Regions from separate parts of the Neobacillus sp. K501 genome, predicted to be linked through region 1. Evidence: riboswitches for the same ligand, from Rfam matches in the RefSeq annotation. Region 1 holds a riboswitch; the other holds the start of a gene.
The links. A riboswitch is a leader RNA that binds a small molecule or an ion and turns the genes downstream of it on or off. The one in region 1 is predicted to bind thiamine pyrophosphate.

Region 1 (4,356 bases):
AAGAATTGAAACAAAGAACACGCATGGAACCGGCTGCACTTTTTCAGCAGTCATGACAGCAGAACTTGCAAAAGGCCGCACGGTGTTTGAAGCGGTCCAAGTGGCAAAGAAATTTATTCAAGCAGCGATTGAAAATCATTTGGAGATTGGTCAGGGGCATGGCCCAACGAATCATTGGGCATATCGAAAAAACGAAAGTAGGGTGCTGTTATGAATACCAGCCAATTACGAGAGCAATTAAGCGTTTATTTTATTATGGGGAGCTCCAACTGTCTTAAAGAACCTATAGAGGTACTAAAGGAAGCGGTTGAAGGTGGGATATCGATTTTTCAATTCCGTGAAAAGGGAGAGGGTGCTTTAACGGGAAGGGAAAAAGTAGCCTTGGCGAAAGAACTGCAGCGTATTTGCTGGGAGAATCAAATTCCCTTTATTGTTAATGATGATATTGATTTAGCACTAGCCATCAATGCTGATGGGGTACATATTGGTCAAGAGGATGAGCCTGTAAGCAGCGTTAGAGATAAGATTGGCGATAAAATTCTCGGTGTTTCTATTCATTCTATGGAAGAAGCTGAATCGGCCATCGAACAAGGTGCTGATTATTTTGGCATCGGCCCTGTCTTTCCAACAAAAACAAAGACAGATGCCAAACCATCCCGAGGGACCATTCTGATAGAGGAATTAAGAACAAAAGGTTTTGAGATTCCAATTGTCGGAATTGGAGGGATAACAATTGAAAATGCCGCTTCTGTAATGAATGCAGGAGCTGATGGGGTATCAGTGATTACAGCGATCAGCCATGCGAATTCACCATTAGAAGCTGCGCAAAGATTAAAAAATATAGTTAAGGGAGTTTTAAAATGAGAAAAACCCATAAGCTAACTTTGACAGCGATGATGATTGCGATTGGAACATTAACTAGTAATCTATTGTTTATTCCCGTTGGATTTACCAAGCTCTTCCCGGTTCAGCATTTCTTAAATGTCCTGTCGGCTGTCCTGCTCGGACCGTATTACGCTGTTGCACAGGCATTTGGTGTTTCTCTATTAAGAAATATGATGGGAACAGGCTCCGTTTTTGCCTTTCCTGGAAGTATGGTCGGTGCCTTGTTGGCAGCTCTTGTTTTTCAAAAAACAAAAAAACTATCTTTTGCTTTTATTGGTGAAGTAATCGGAACGGGCATCCTTGGTGCCATGCTATCATACCCAATCGCTACGTTATTTCTTGGACAGGAAGCAACCATATTCGGATTTATTCCATTATTTATCTTTAGCTCGTTTGCAGGAGGATTAATTGGATTTATCTTATTATCAGTTTTTTTAAAAAAGAAAGTTCCTTTTTACCAGAAACCTACAAATGAAAATTATTAACATTCACTAGGGGAGCCGAAAGTTTAGGCTGAGACGGAATAAATCCGAACCCTTCGAACCTGATCTGGCTGACACCAGCGGAGGGAAGTGGAGCGAAACAATGTCAATTGTTTTAACCCGCCCATTCCTTTAAAAGATGAGCGGGTTTTATTTTGTAAAAAAGGAGTTGAATATGTATGGATGATCTTGTTGGAAAAATATCAGCTGAGGTAGAGGAGCGAAAAACCGAATTATTAGAGCTATTGACTACTTTAATCGCCTTCCCAACCGTCAGCCCGCCAGCCCGAAACACAAACGATGTACAGGAATTCATTAAGGGATATTTGGAGGACATAGGATTCAGGACAGAAAAATGGGATGTATATCCCGGAGATCCAAATGTGGTCGGAGTTTTATCAGGGGATTCCCCTGAGGAATACCATAGTTTAATCGTCAATGGTCATGTTGATGTAGCCGAAGTGGGAGATGAGTCAGGATGGGAGCAGTCTCCATTTTTAGCTAGAATAAAAGATTCCTATGTGTATGGCCGTGGTGTTGCTGACATGAAAGGGGGAATCGCAGCGTCACTAGTTGCGATTAAACTCTTAAAGGAAATGGGGATCTCTTTAAAAGGTGACCTTCAGTTTCAATCAGTCATCGGTGAAGAAGTTGGTGAGGCGGGAACGCTTGCATGCTTAGAAAAGGGATATACGGCTGATTATGCCGTTGTAGTAGATACGAGTGACTTACATATTCAAGGACAAGGCGGTGTCATAACTGGCTGGATTACCGTACAAAGTAATGAAACCTATCATGATGGAATGCGTCGGAAAATGATCCATGCTGGTGGCAGTGTGTATGGAGCCAGTGCCATTGAGAAAATGATGAAAATTATTTCAGGTCTGCAAGACCTCGAGCGTCATTGGGCAATTACGAAAAGCTATGACGGCTTTCTACCAGGAACGAACACGATTAACCCAGCTGTAATTGAAGGTGGAAGACATGCAGCCTTTGTGGCAGATCGTTGTGCTCTGTGGGTGACTGTTCATTTTTATCCGAATGAGGATTTTGAACAAGTCATTGAGGAAATCGAACAGCATATAGCCGCTGTTTGCGCTGCCGACCCATGGTTACGGGATCATCCAGCAACTTTTGTCTGGGGAGGTAAGTCGATGATTGAAGATCGCGGTGAAATTTTTCCATCCTTAGAAATGGACCCTAACCATCCGGGGACTCGTTGTCTGAGTAAAACTTTTGAAAAAATAAGCAATCAAGAAGCTTACATTGGAATGTCTACAACTGTTACAGATGCAGGCTGGCTTGGACGTGCTGGAATTCCAACTGCAATCTTTGGACCGGGAAAATTAGAGGATGCACACGCTGTGAATGAAAAACTAGAGATTCGCCAATTGGTGGAGTTTACGAAAATGATCGCTGTGTTTATCTCGGAATGGTGTAATACAAAAAAGGAGTGACAGAAATGAATTTTTCACAAAGACTTTATGAAAATGTAAGTGGAATCTGGCAAAAGACGCATGAACATCCATTTGTAGTTGGGATTGGAACAGGGGATCTCCCGATTGAATCCTTTATCCGATATATGAAACAGGACTATGTCTTCTTAATTGATTACTCGAAGCTTTTTGCCTTTGCTGCGGTGAAGGCCCGTGACCTCGATACGATGGCCTCATTTGCGAACCTTTTAAATGAAACCTTGCATGGGGAAATGGAACTCCACCGGGGCTATGCAGCCAAGTTTGGAATTACAAATGAACAGTTAGAGGAAACGAGAGCGACACCGATGAATTTAGCGTACACAAGGTACATGCTGAATGTTGCTCAAAATGGGGCACTAGAAGAATTAATCTCTGCTCTCCTGCCGTGTATGTGGAGTTATTGGGAAATTAGCAAAGAGCTAGTAAAGAAATATCCTAGTGCTAGCACACATCCTTCCTATGGAGAATGGGTTTCAATGTATGCTTCTGACGAATTTGGTTCTTTGGCTTTATGGCTGATTGATCTGTTGGATGAATTAACAGAAGGAAAACCAGAGTGGGAGTTGGCCATTTTAGAAGAGCATTTCTTAACGACTTCTCGCTTTGAATACATGTTCTGGGATATGGTCTACAAAGGGGGCGAGTGGCCTGTCTAATGCAACAATGTTATCACTGCAAGAACTAACTTATGCGTTTGATGAATCTCGGCCTCTTTTTCAAGATTTAACGTTACAGGTACAAACAGGTGAGTTTGTTTCTGTCATTGGGTCCAGTGGATCTGGAAAAAGCACACTATTTAAGCTCATCACCGGTTTACTTGAGCCTGACCGAGGTCAAATTTTAATTGAAGGTGAAAAATCCCGAAAGCGCTTAGGGAAGGTTGGCTACATGCCGCAAAAGGACTTGCTGCTTCCTTGGAAAAACGTTATGGAAAATATCCTGCTTCCTTTAGAGGTGTCAAAAGAGAATAAACAACAAAGAATTCCCGAAATTCGTAAATGGTTAGCCCGTTTTGGATTAGAAGGGTATGAAAAAGCCTATCCCGATGAACTATCAGGAGGAATGAAACAGCGTGTTGCTTTTTTACGGACTATTATGACGGGAAGAGACCTTTTATTATTAGATGAGCCGTTTGGGGCTCTCGATTCTTTGACGAAAAGAAAAATGCACAGCTGGCTTTTAGGCCTGTGGGGAGATTTGCAAAAAACAGTCTTGTTCATTACCCATGATCTCGAAGAAGCGATTTTGTTAAGTGATCGGATCTATTTATTAGGACGAAATCGTATCCAAGAAGTAAAAGTCACGTTGTCAAGGCCAAGAGATCCGAAGCTCATTTTTCAATCAGAGTTTATCACGATTAGAAAAGAACTGGAGATGCTGATTGATCATGAAAGTTAAATGGAAAAAATGGACAGGGGATTATGGTCTATTCCTGCTCGTAGCCATTCTTATCATGAGCAGCTGGGAATGGGTGGTGCAGAAGGAATTCATTCCGTCCTTTATCTTGCCAG
Region 2 (4,356 bases), 110 kb from region 1:
TGGGCTTAAAAGGATCCCGTTTCGATAATGCCCGGCAGCCACAAACATTCCTTTCCATTCAGGATGTTCTCCGATATAAGGATTACCATCACCGGTTTGTGGCCGAATGCCAGCCCATAGTCGTTCCAAAGCCAGATCCTTGATCTGAGGTACAAGGTGAACCGCTCTTTCTATTAATCCAGCAATTCCTCCAGGTGTGACAGTTTGATCAAAAGTATGTTCGACCATCGTGGCCCCAATATAAATTTCGCCATTTCGTTTTGGAACGAAATAACAACGTTTATCTGAAAAGAGGGTGGTGTGAAGAATCGGCTTGTCGGTTTTCACTGAAAAGCATTCACCTTTTACCGGATACACTGGAATATCCACCCCGGTAGTTTTCATTAAGTTGGCCGCCCATGCACCAGTAGCGATTACTACCTGGTCACAATAAACCTCCCCACACGATGTTTTCACTCCAATCACGTTGCCATGATCATAGATAAAAGAGAGGACGGCGGTGTTTTCACGAATTTCTGCTCCAAAATGAATAGCTCCCTTGGCGAATGCTTGCGTTAATTTTGCAGGTTGAACATGACCGTCATTGGGAAGATACATTCCTCCAGCCACACTGGGGGATAGAGCTGGTTCCATTTCTCGTATTTCGGTAGATTTGAGCCATTGAATAGCAGGGTCCCAATTTCGTTGAAAATCAACCTGTGTTTTTAAATCAATGGCCATTTCTTCCGTTTCGGCAATCTTCAACATCCCTTTTTGGACAAACTCAATATCGATTCCGGTACATTCGAATAACTCACGTGATAGCGAAGAAAACATCGCCTGACTTTTTAAAGCCAGTTGGAAGAGGGGGCCGTTTTGTTCCAATTCAGCTTGAGCAGCCAGCATGCCAGCAGCCGCACTCGATGCTTGACAAGCCAAACGCTCTTTTTCTAAAATTAGAACTTTTTTTCCCATTTTGACTAGCTGATAGGCAATAGAGCAGCCAGTCACTCCTCCTCCGACAATGACAACATCAAATGATTTTTTCACGATTTCCATCTCCAATTTTTAATGCTTTTACGTAAGCTTTTACGGCAGATAATGGATCGCAAGCGTCCAAAACACCAGACATGACTGCAATTCCTATTGCTCCAGCTTGAAGGACCTGATGGGTATTCTCTGGTTTTATACCGCCAATCGCAATGACTGGGATAGGTAGTTGTGAGATTTTCCTTAATTCCTCTAATCCTTTTGGCACCATTCCTTGTTTTGATGGGGAAGGAAAGACATGACCATATAGTACATAATCAGCTCCTTCCTCGAGGGCTTTTTGTCCTTCATCATAGGAGTGGATAGAACTGCCTATCCTAAGCTGAGGAAAGGCGCTTTTTACAATAGCAGCTTCTAAACTATGAAAGGCTAATTGGACTCCTGCAGACCTCGATACGCATGCAACATCCACCCGATCATTGATAATGATCTTTGATAAGGGGATGTCGGATTTTGAGAAAAGCTCTACCGCTTGAAAAAGCTCCCGTGCTGTTTTTTGCTTTTCACGTAAGTGGACCGCCGTGACAAAAGGGTGGATTTCGACTAAAATCTCACACAATTGTGCCATCGACATTTTTCCATTGGAGATAATATGCAACTCTTTTAAACTTGTGAAAATGTAAATCACCTCCTACTGGAAGTATCCGCTTTCTTATAAATGAGATGAAAACAAAAAACCACTTTCCGTTAGATAAGAAAGTGGTTGAAAATTTGAAAAATTATCCCCTTGGAGTTTCAAATATCATGTTTTCCACTTCCCTACGCTGGTATAATCCAGATCAGGTTCATAGAGTCCCGAAGTTACACTTCAATCTCAGCCCTTTAAAAAGGCACCTCTAGCGGATAGAATTTCCATATAAAATTGTAATTTTTACCTGCGTGTATAATATAACACGATTGATAGAATTGTCAAATTATTTTTCGGGTTTCCTATTCGATAGGGAAGGGGGGGGATCAGATGTTTTCTCTAATGTAAGTCCACCCTTGTTACTCTTTACATACCAAATAACAACAGGAAAGAGCAGTAGTGCAAGTATACCTCCGGAAAGTGTGAGGGTGGCATAACTGGATCCAGCGACAACTACCCCTGAAAGGACTCCACCAGCAGCCCCCGATAATGCAATCAAGACATCGATAGATCCTTGAGTCTTTGCGCGAGTGGACGGTGTGGTCGCATCGACAATGAGAGTCGTACCACTTATTAAGCCAAGGTTCCAACCAAGTCCAAGTAGTGCGAGAGCAAGGGTGAGAACAAGCATGGAATCACCTGGAGCAATTGCGGCTAAAATTCCAGCAGCAAGCAATGTAAAGCCAGAAGCAATGGACATGGCATTTCTGCCAATTCTATCAACTAGCACTCCTGTCACGAGCGAGGGGAGATACATGGCCCCGATATGTATCGCAATGACCATCCCAACCTCATTTAACCCATGTCCATGATGCTTCATGTGTAAGGGAGTCATTGTCATAATGGCAACCATCACAATTTGGGTTAAAACCATTACAGTGGCACCCACCAGGATTCCTCGATTGTTAGTGCTATTTGTTTGATCCGTATGAATCGATTGATTTTTGTCTGATAAATTCTTAGCTGTAATGGCAGCTGCAACCAAAAGAGGGTCTGGACGCATAAAAATGACAAGGAAGACACCCGCTAGGATATAAGCTGCAGCCGCTAATAAAAAGGGACCAGCTAATGCTGGAATATGGATCGCAGTTGCAAATTGCCCCATTACGCCAACTAAATTGGGACCTGCAACGGCACCCAATGTAGTAGAGACCAGTGCGATACTAATCGCTGTTGCCCTTTGCTTCGAATTGGCTAGATCTGTACCTGCATAACGCGCTTGCAGGTTGGTTGCGGACCCAGCACCATAGATTAATAGTGTTGCAAAAAATAAAAAGATGTTACTCGTGATGGCTGATAAAACAACTCCGAGAGCACCGATTCCTCCAACGAGGAAACCTGCTGCAAGTCCTGTACGGCGTCCAAATCTCTGCGAAAGGCGCCCCACAAGATAGGCTGCACCTGCGGAACCAAAAGTGAACAGAGCAGTGGGAATCCCTGCATAAGCATCAGTACCCAGCATCTCCTGTGCAAGGAGTGCTCCCACAGTCACACCGGATGCCAGTCCGGCTCCTCCGAAAATTTGCGAGAGGACTACAATAAGTAAAGTACGTTTATATAATTGCTGTTGCTTTTTGGGGTCATCAATATAACTCTCTACCCATGATGGAACACTGTTCACTTCATTTGCTATTTGTGCCAATTCTAAGCCCCCCTTGAAGGTGATTTGTAATACCTTGTTATCTTCGTAATTTTCTTAAAAATGGAAATAAAAGTGTATTACCATATTATCAGCTATGGACCTATTTCTGTAAAGATTGTTGTGTTGTTTACGCTATGGTGATCTCAATGATTACAAAGGAATTTGTATAAATATGTAGAAAGTGTTAGTTATCCTAATAACGTAAGGGGAAATCTAAAAGATATGAGAAAGCTATATCATTCATTTAAAGAGTACCTGCTTTCCCTTCCATATCGAGTAAAATTAATACTTGTTTTTTCATTACTTATTGTCCTAACAGCAACAATTTTGGGAAGTATCACTTACATTCAATTTTCAAAATCGAGCCAGGACAGAACTGAGAACTATCAAGTACAATTGGCTGATCAAATCAATCAAAATTTAAATCGCTATCTAAAAGAAATGCAAATTATTTCATTGTCTCCACTATATGACCAAGAGGTACTGGATATTTTAAAATCTCACCGTATAAAACAGGAACACACTTCCTTTCCACCGGCAGCTGAAAGAGTACCAATGTGGAGATATATTTCAAGTCTCATTCATATGAGGAATGAAATTAGAGGAATTCATATTATGGCTAATGATGGAACCATTTTCAGCAATTTAGATTCGAATACTGTCCTGCTAAAGGTGTTCGAAACAGATAACGAATGGATAAAACAGATTAAGAAGGCCGATGGGGAGTGGGTTCTCCTCGCTCTTCACCAACCAAATTATTATTTAAATAAAGATACTTCTGTCTTTTCAGTAGCAAGACTTATTCGAGATCCCTCTACATACGAACCGCTGGGAATTATTAAAATTGATTTAAAACAGGAATTAATTAAAGAGATTGTAAGTAATCCAGATGAGAAGAGGAAGATTTTTCTCCTGGATAGGAATAATCAATTTATCTACCCAAACAAGAAAGAAAAAATGATTGAATCTTCCTTTCTAACAGACATTGAAAGGATCAAGGTACGTAACTATTCAAGTATTCCTATTGATGGAACGGACTACATGATGGTGTATAAAC

Region 2: another riboswitch for thiamine pyrophosphate. It lies ahead of ACWM35_RS18125 (thiamine phosphate synthase); the one in region 1 lies ahead of ACWM35_RS17555 (acetylornithine deacetylase).

Annotation. Positions count from the first base shown of each region.
Region 1 is NZ_JBSLYA010000008.1:49,421-53,776, forward strand. It holds gene thiD (bifunctional hydroxymethylpyrimidine kinase/phosphomethylpyrimidine kinase) at 1-214, shown strand, start outside; gene thiE (thiamine phosphate synthase) at 211-864, shown strand; gene thiW (energy coupling factor transporter S component ThiW) at 861-1,370, shown strand; TPP riboswitch at 1,369-1,473, shown strand; gene ACWM35_RS17555 (acetylornithine deacetylase) at 1,547-2,824, shown strand; gene tenA (thiaminase II) at 2,830-3,501, shown strand; gene ACWM35_RS17565 (ABC transporter ATP-binding protein) at 3,449-4,243, shown strand; gene ACWM35_RS17570 (ABC transporter permease) at 4,233-4,356, shown strand, end outside.
Region 2 is NZ_JBSLYA010000008.1:156,314-160,669, forward strand. It holds gene thiO (glycine oxidase ThiO) at 1-1,029, opposite strand, end outside; gene ACWM35_RS18125 (thiamine phosphate synthase) at 1,013-1,657, opposite strand; TPP riboswitch at 1,769-1,877, opposite strand; gene ACWM35_RS18130 (MFS transporter) at 1,944-3,290, opposite strand; gene ACWM35_RS18135 (sensor histidine kinase) at 3,522-4,356, shown strand, end outside.